2 regions of the Ferrimonas sp. YIN67 genome follow, and region 2 is predicted to be linked to the other one. Evidence: predicted binding sites of a transcription regulator. Region 2 holds the regulator's gene; the other holds the start of a gene.
The links. The regulator sigma-54, encoded in region 2, starts transcription at its own class of promoters, with help from an activator protein. The targets are predictions, from matches to a motif close to GTTGGCACGNNNNTNGNNT.
Positions count from the first base shown of each region.

Region 1: flgB (flagellar basal body rod protein FlgB) is a predicted target of sigma-54. The motif match lies at 1,604-1,622, and genes of this name have one in related genera.

Region 1 covers NZ_JBXVVJ010000002.1:780,892-784,299, reverse strand. The annotation lists gene AC2D8U_RS07120 (flagellar protein FlgN) at 1-273, opposite strand, end outside; gene flgM (flagellar biosynthesis anti-sigma factor FlgM) at 276-551, opposite strand; gene flgA (flagellar basal body P-ring formation chaperone FlgA) at 812-1,462, opposite strand; gene flgB (flagellar basal body rod protein FlgB) at 1,669-2,019, shown strand; gene flgC (flagellar basal body rod protein FlgC) at 2,022-2,438, shown strand; gene AC2D8U_RS07095 (flagellar hook capping FlgD N-terminal domain-containing protein) at 2,438-3,175, shown strand; gene flgE (flagellar hook protein FlgE) at 3,195-3,408, shown strand, end outside.
Region 2 covers NZ_JBXVVJ010000006.1:254,481-257,888, reverse strand. The annotation lists gene lptA (lipopolysaccharide transport periplasmic protein LptA) at 1-107, shown strand, start outside; gene lptB (LPS export ABC transporter ATP-binding protein) at 104-835, shown strand; gene AC2D8U_RS14330 (RNA polymerase factor sigma-54) at 894-2,363, shown strand; gene hpf (ribosome hibernation promoting factor) at 2,388-2,675, shown strand; gene ptsN (PTS IIA-like nitrogen regulatory protein PtsN) at 2,675-3,121, shown strand; gene rapZ (RNase adapter RapZ) at 3,118-3,408, shown strand, end outside.

The sequences.
Region 1 (3,408 bases), on a different contig from region 2:
CTGTGCGGACAGGGCTTTGAGCAGTCGCTCCATCCCCTGCTGGTTCGCATTGACCCCTAGGGTGCGAAGAATGTCACTGCGTCGCTTGGCGCGTTTGGCCAAGCGCTGGCAGAGTTCATTCTGGCGTGGATTATGGTCTTGCAGCGCCTGGCTGTCCCGCCGCTGCAACAACTCGCGCTGGTGGCGCAGCAGGCTGCGCAGTTGTTGGTAGTCTTCGACATCGAGGCGGATCTCCCGCACCAACACCTGTAGCAGTTCGCGTTTATTCACCATGCTTAACCGTGTTGATCCAGGATCTGACTTGCCAGGTCGTCCAGGTTTAGCTCGAAGCTGCCCTGTTTCAACGCGGTGCGCAGGGCATTGACCTTGTCCAGATCAACATCGCTGATCTGGCCCAGTTGCTCTCGGGCTTGATCCAGCAGTTGCCAGTCATCACTGATGCTGTCTTTGCGACCAGCAGGAGTCGGCGTCGCCTGCTCTGTGGTTTGGGTCTGTTTCGGAGCGGCCTTCAAGCTGACCGCGTAGTTAGATGATAACTTATTGATTTCCATGGCTAACCACTTCTGTATTTGGCTGTGTTCGGTGCATTTCTGCTTCTGATGTCAAAAAAGCGTCTCGCCGGCGTCAAAACTTAAACGCCTTTTTGATTTTTTTCTCACGGGGGCGCTGTCCCTTGCAATGAGTCGGCGCAACTCGGCTCGTTGCAGTGAAGAGCCGTATTGATCCGGCCATTGGCTGCCTTGGGATCCCCCATTAGGAGATAAGCCCAGCGGATTTGCCATCGTTCCCCAAGCCGGTCAGCTGGTACCGATCAGAACCGGGTTTCCACGATCCCTTCGGAGATCGGGTAAGCGGTGATCACGGCTCCTGAGCTGTGGTTTCTGATCCGGATCCCCTGGCCCTTGCTCCCGTTTTCCAGGGCGACCCCTGTCATGGTGGCGGCGAAGCGATCTGTGCCGGCTCGGATCAACACCTCGTCTCCCAGGCTGATCAGATGGGGGACTGAGATCTGACTGGCTCTTACCGGTTGGTCCGGGCGTAATCCCCGCCGTGCAGACTGACCGATCAACGCCTTATGGGTGAAGATCAGGTCCTGATCTTTTAACCCCAAGGTGCGCACAGCCCAAGTGAGATCGGAAGAGCCCAGTGTCTGACCCTGGCTGATCCGATGGCGTAGCACCGGCACCCGGGCCTGGGCTTCGACCCTGGCCCGGACAAACTGGCGCCATTGGGGAGAATGGCAACGCACCTCACGTTGCACATGGCCCAGCGGAACATTGCGACCGGAAGTGACGACAAGTTTACCCTGACAGGGCGGCAGCGCATTCAGGGCGGAGCCCAGTCGAGGCTCTATGTGGGTGGTGATCAGTTGGGCACCCGTGCGCAGCTGCCACTGCTTGACTTCGGTAAGCAGCTGTTGCTCCAGGGCCAGGGCGATCTGGGAAGCGGTCTCGGCGGCCATGAGCGGGCCGGATAACAGTGGCACCAGCAGCGGAAGCCACGGCGGAAGAATGCGCTTCCTTGTCTCTAAATAAGCGGAATCTGGTTTTCCCATTGAACCCTAAGTTCCATCCTAATTCACTGATAATAAAGAAAAATAAAAGTTGGCATGACTCTTGTTAGTACTGCCGGGCCAACGAGTAAGCCGTTATTGAAAAAGGAGTCGTCATGGCGATTAATCTGGATGCCGCTCTGGGCGTTCATGCTAACACGCTGGATTTCCGCGTAGAACGGTCGCGGGTATTGTCCGGTAATTTGGCTAACGCCGAAACCCCGGGATACAAGGCCCGTGATCTGGACTTTAGCCAACTGATGAACCGACTCGATCCCGCTCAGGGGGTCGATCGAAACTACCAGATGGCCTATCGCATACCCCATCAGCCATCGAAAGATGGCAACAGTGTGGAGCTGGGCCAGGAACAAGCTCGATTCGCGCAGAATGCGATGGATTTCCAGACCAGCCTGACGTTTTTGAACATGAATATTCAGGGCCTGCAAAAGGCCATTGAGGGTAGATAAACATGTCGTTTAACCAGATCTACCAGATCGCAGGCTCAGCCATGAATGCACAGAGCCTGCGTCTGAACACAGTCGCCTCCAACCTGGCCAACGCCGATGCGGCTGCCGCCAGTGAGCAGGATGCGTTCCGTGCCCTGAAACCCGTGTTTCAGACCGTGTACGAGCAGACCCAGACCGGTGGCATGAGTGCCAATGTCCATATGGCCGGCGTCGTGCAGTCCGACGCGCCATTGGAAAAGCGTTACGAGCCGGATCACCCTCTGGCCGATGACACAGGCTATGTCGTCTATTCCAACGTCAACACCGTTCAGGAGATGGCGGACATGATGGCCGCCACCCGCGCGTTTGAGACCTCCACCGATGTGTTGGCCCGGGTGAACTCCATGCAACAAAACCTGCTGAAACTGGGAGGCATGTAATGCTGGGGATCGCAAACTACAACACCGGCGCCGGTGTACAGCAAAACAGTGAAGGTGTGCCAGCGCAAAACAGCGCGGATATCGCCGCTTACAACGGCGCGCCGGCAACCACCAGTGGTGGTGGCTTTGGTGGCGACATGAACAGTGCTGCGGGTCTGCGCAATGAGTTTCTGACCCTGATGGTGGCGCAGATCCAGAACCAGGATCCGCTCAATCCTATGGATGGCGCCGAGTACGTCTCCCAGTTGGCCCAGTTCTCCCAGGTAGAGAGCCTCGAAGGGTTGCGACTCGGTCAGAATAACATGCAGATCTTGGCGGAAAACCTCCAGGTACTGGGGACCACCTCGATGATTGGCCGAGATGTGCTGGTGCCTGCCGATGAGATCAGCATCGGTGAAGACGTGATCAAGGGCCAGGTAGAGCTGGAAAATGCCGTGGAAACCCTGCTGGTGGAGATCAAGAACGAATCGGGTGAGGTGGTGGCTACCGTCGATCTGGGTCAGCAAGGTAAAGGCGCGGTGGATTTTGAGATCGATCCCGAGGCCCTGGGTCTCGAACCCGGTGATTACACACTGGCGGCCAACACCACTGCCGACGGCGCCGAGAGTAAAGGCACTGTCCTGATCGCCGCGACCGTAGAGCGTGTCCACATCGCCTCCATGACCGGCTACATGATGCTTGAACTGGGCCATGGGCTTGGTGCGGTTTCCCTCTTTGATATTCGAGAAATGGCCTAAGCGGCCGGAGTAAAAACAGATGTCTTACAACATTGCCCTGAGCGGCCTGAACAGCACCAGCCAGCAGCTGAACACCATCTCTAACAACATTGCCAACGTTTCCACCCCGGGGTTCCGTGGTGCCCGTGCCGAGTTTGCTGCGGTGTACGCCGGCAACCAGCCGGGCGGGGTAGCGATCGCAAACGTTTCCCAGGATTTCTACAACGCCGGTGACATGATGTATACGGGTCGCC
Region 2 (3,408 bases):
TGACGGCCCAAGGCAGTAAAGAGGAACAGATCACCACCATCTTTATGCCTCAGACTCCCGAGGAACAGGAAGCAGTGGAAGAGACCGAAGCGGAGCCGCAGCCATGAGTGGATCCGTACTGAAAGCGGAACAACTGGCCAAGAGCTACAACGGCCGCCAGGTGGTAAAGAGCGTCGGACTGGAGGTGAAAACCGGCCAGATTGTTGGCCTGTTGGGACCCAACGGCGCCGGCAAAACCACCACCTTCTACATGGTGGTGGGCCTGGTGCAAAACGACAAGGGGCGGATCAGCATCGATGATGAGGAGATCACCCTGCTGCCGATGCACTCTCGGGCCCGCAAGGGGATCGGCTACCTGCCTCAGGAGTCCTCCATCTTCCGCAAACTCAGCGTTTTCGACAACCTGATGGCGGTGCTGCAGACCCGCAAGGACCTGAGCAAGGCTCAGCGCCTGGAGAAGCTGGAGCAGTTGCTGGAGGAGTTCAACATCACCCATATTCGTGACAGCCTGGGGATGAGCCTGTCCGGCGGCGAACGTCGCCGAGTGGAGATCGCTCGCGCCCTGGCGGCCGATCCCCAGTTCATTTTGCTGGATGAACCCTTCGCCGGGGTCGACCCCATCTCGGTGATCGACATTAAGAAAATTATCCAGCATCTGAAACTGCGTGGACTGGGCGTCTTGATCACCGACCACAATGTGAGGGAAACTTTGGACGTTTGCGAATATGCTTATATCGTCAGTCATGGTGAAATGATTGCTCAGGGCGCACCGGAAGACGTCCTCAATAACAAACTGGTACGCTCCGTTTATCTGGGCGATCAGTTCAAACTCTAACGGATCCCGCTGGCCCATACCGGGATCCCAGAGTCGTACAACAAGGATCGGGCACTGAATGAAGACCTCTCTTCAGCTAAAGCTGGGACAACAGCTCACTATGACACCCCAGTTGCAGCAGGCGATCCGTCTGTTGCAACTGTCGACACTGGATCTGCAACAGGAGATCCAGGAAGCGCTGGAGTCCAACCCCCTGCTGGAGCAAACCGACGAGTTTGAGTCCGAACCCGGGGAAAACCATCAGGATGTCAGCGCATCCGACGAAAATGGCGACAGCAGCAAACCGGAAGCCTCCGAGATGGAGACCGGCGAAGCCATGGGCCAGACCGAGATGACCGACGACCTGCCGCTGGACAGTACCTGGGACGATGTCTACAGCGCTGCACCGGCCAGCCCGGCCGGTCCCGTCCGGGACGATGACGACAGCTTCTACCAGGGGGAAACCAGCGTCGATCTGCAAAGCCATCTGATCTGGCAGATGGAGCTGACCCCGATGACCGACAGGGATCGGGCCATCGCGACCACGGCCATCGACGCCATCGACGAACACGGCTACCTGACCATCAGTGCCGAAGAGATCCTCGAGGCCCAGGGCGCCGAAGATCTGGAGCTGGATGAAATCATGGCCGTGCTCAAGCGGGTCCAACAGTTCGATCCGGTCGGCTGCTGCGCCCAGGATCTCACGGACTGCCTGCTGATCCAGCTCGCTCAGTTCGATGAAACGACGCCCTGGAAAGCAGAGGCCATCAACCTGCTTCAGGAACATATGGATCTTCTTGCCAATCGGGACTTTCGCACCCTGCTGCGGCGCACTAGACTCAAAGAAGATGAGTTAAGGGCCGCTATGGAACTGATCCAATCGCTCAATCCCCGTCCCGGCAGCGCCATCGCCCCCAGCGATAGCCAGTACGTGATCCCGGACGTATCTGTCAGCAAGAAGCAGGGCCGCTGGGTTGTCGAACTCAATCCGGATTCCGTGCCGAAACTGCGCATCAACGAGCAATACGCCGCCCTGTCCAAGGGAGCGCGTAACAATGGTGACAGCCAGTTTGTCCGCGGCCACCTGCAGGATGCCAAATGGTTTATCAAGAGCCTGGAGAGCCGCAACGAGACCCTGATGAAAGTGGCCAACTGCATCGTCCAATACCAGCAAGGCTTCCTTGAATATGGTGATGAGGCGATGAAACCCATGGTGCTCAACGACGTCGCCGAGGCAGTGGAGATGCACGAATCCACCATCAGCCGGGTGACCACCCAGAAGTACATGCATACCCCGCGTGGGATCTACGAACTGAAATATTTCTTCTCCAGCCATGTCAGTACCGACGGCGGTGGTGAATGCTCCTCCACCGCTATCCGGGCCCTGATCAAAAAGCTGGTGGCCGCCGAGAGCCCGAAGAAGCCTCTCAGCGACAGCAAGATGGCACAGCTTCTCGCGGAGCAGGGGATCCAGGTTGCGCGGCGTACCATCGCCAAGTACCGGGAAGCCCTCTCCATCCCCCCCTCGAACCAGCGCAAAGTGCTCTAAGCACACCGCAACGGAGGTTAACCTATGCAGATCAATCTTACCGGGCACCACGTCGAAGTCACCGAAGCCTTGCGAGACTATGTGCATGAAAAGTTTGAGCGATTGCAACGCCATTTCGATCACATCAACAACGTTCATGTCATACTCAATGTCCAGAAGCTTCAGCAAATCGCCGAAGCCAAGCTGCATCTCAACGGGGGAGAGGTGTTTGCCACCCATGAGCATGAGAACATGTACGCAGCCATCGACGGCCTGGTGGACAAGCTGGATCGTCAAGTCATTAAACATAAAGAGAAAATTTCCAGGCACTAATGGAAATCAATGAACTACTCTCGCCGGAGCGCACCCGTTGCGTTGCCCCCGGCCTCAGCAAAAAACGGGCACTGGAGATGATCAGCGAGCTGGCATCTTCTCAGTGCCCGGAGTTGCCCCAACACGAGCTGTTTGAAAGCCTGATGGCCCGGGAAAAGATGGGCAGTACCGGGATTGGAAAAGGGATCGCCCTGCCCCATGGGCGCCTGGGCCGGATCAAAAATCCCGTGGCTGTCCTGCTTAAGTGCAACGAGCCGATAGAATTCGATTCCATCGATCAACAGCCGGTTGATCTGCTGTTTGCCCTGTTTGTCCCAGAGAACGAACACCAGGCCCATCTGGATACCTTGCGCGCTATTGCCGGCAAACTCAGCCAGAAGGAGCTGTGTCGAGCAATGCGTAAAACCGATGATAATCAACACCTGTACGAGTTGCTCATCCAGTGAAACTGATTATTCTGTCCGGGCGTTCCGGAGCCGGCAAGACCGTCGCATTGCGGGTCATGGAAGATCTCGGCTATTACTGCGTCGATAACCTCCCCCTGGAACTCCTGCCACAGCTGCTGCGCAGTCAGATGGGACAGAATGAGGAGATCGCGGTCAGCCTGGATATCCGCAACCTGCCCTATGAGAAGCTGGATATTCCCCGCCTGCGGGCCATGCTGGATGAACAGATCGAGGTCCAGATCTTCTTCCTCGATGCCAACGATGAACATCTGCTCAAACGTTACAGT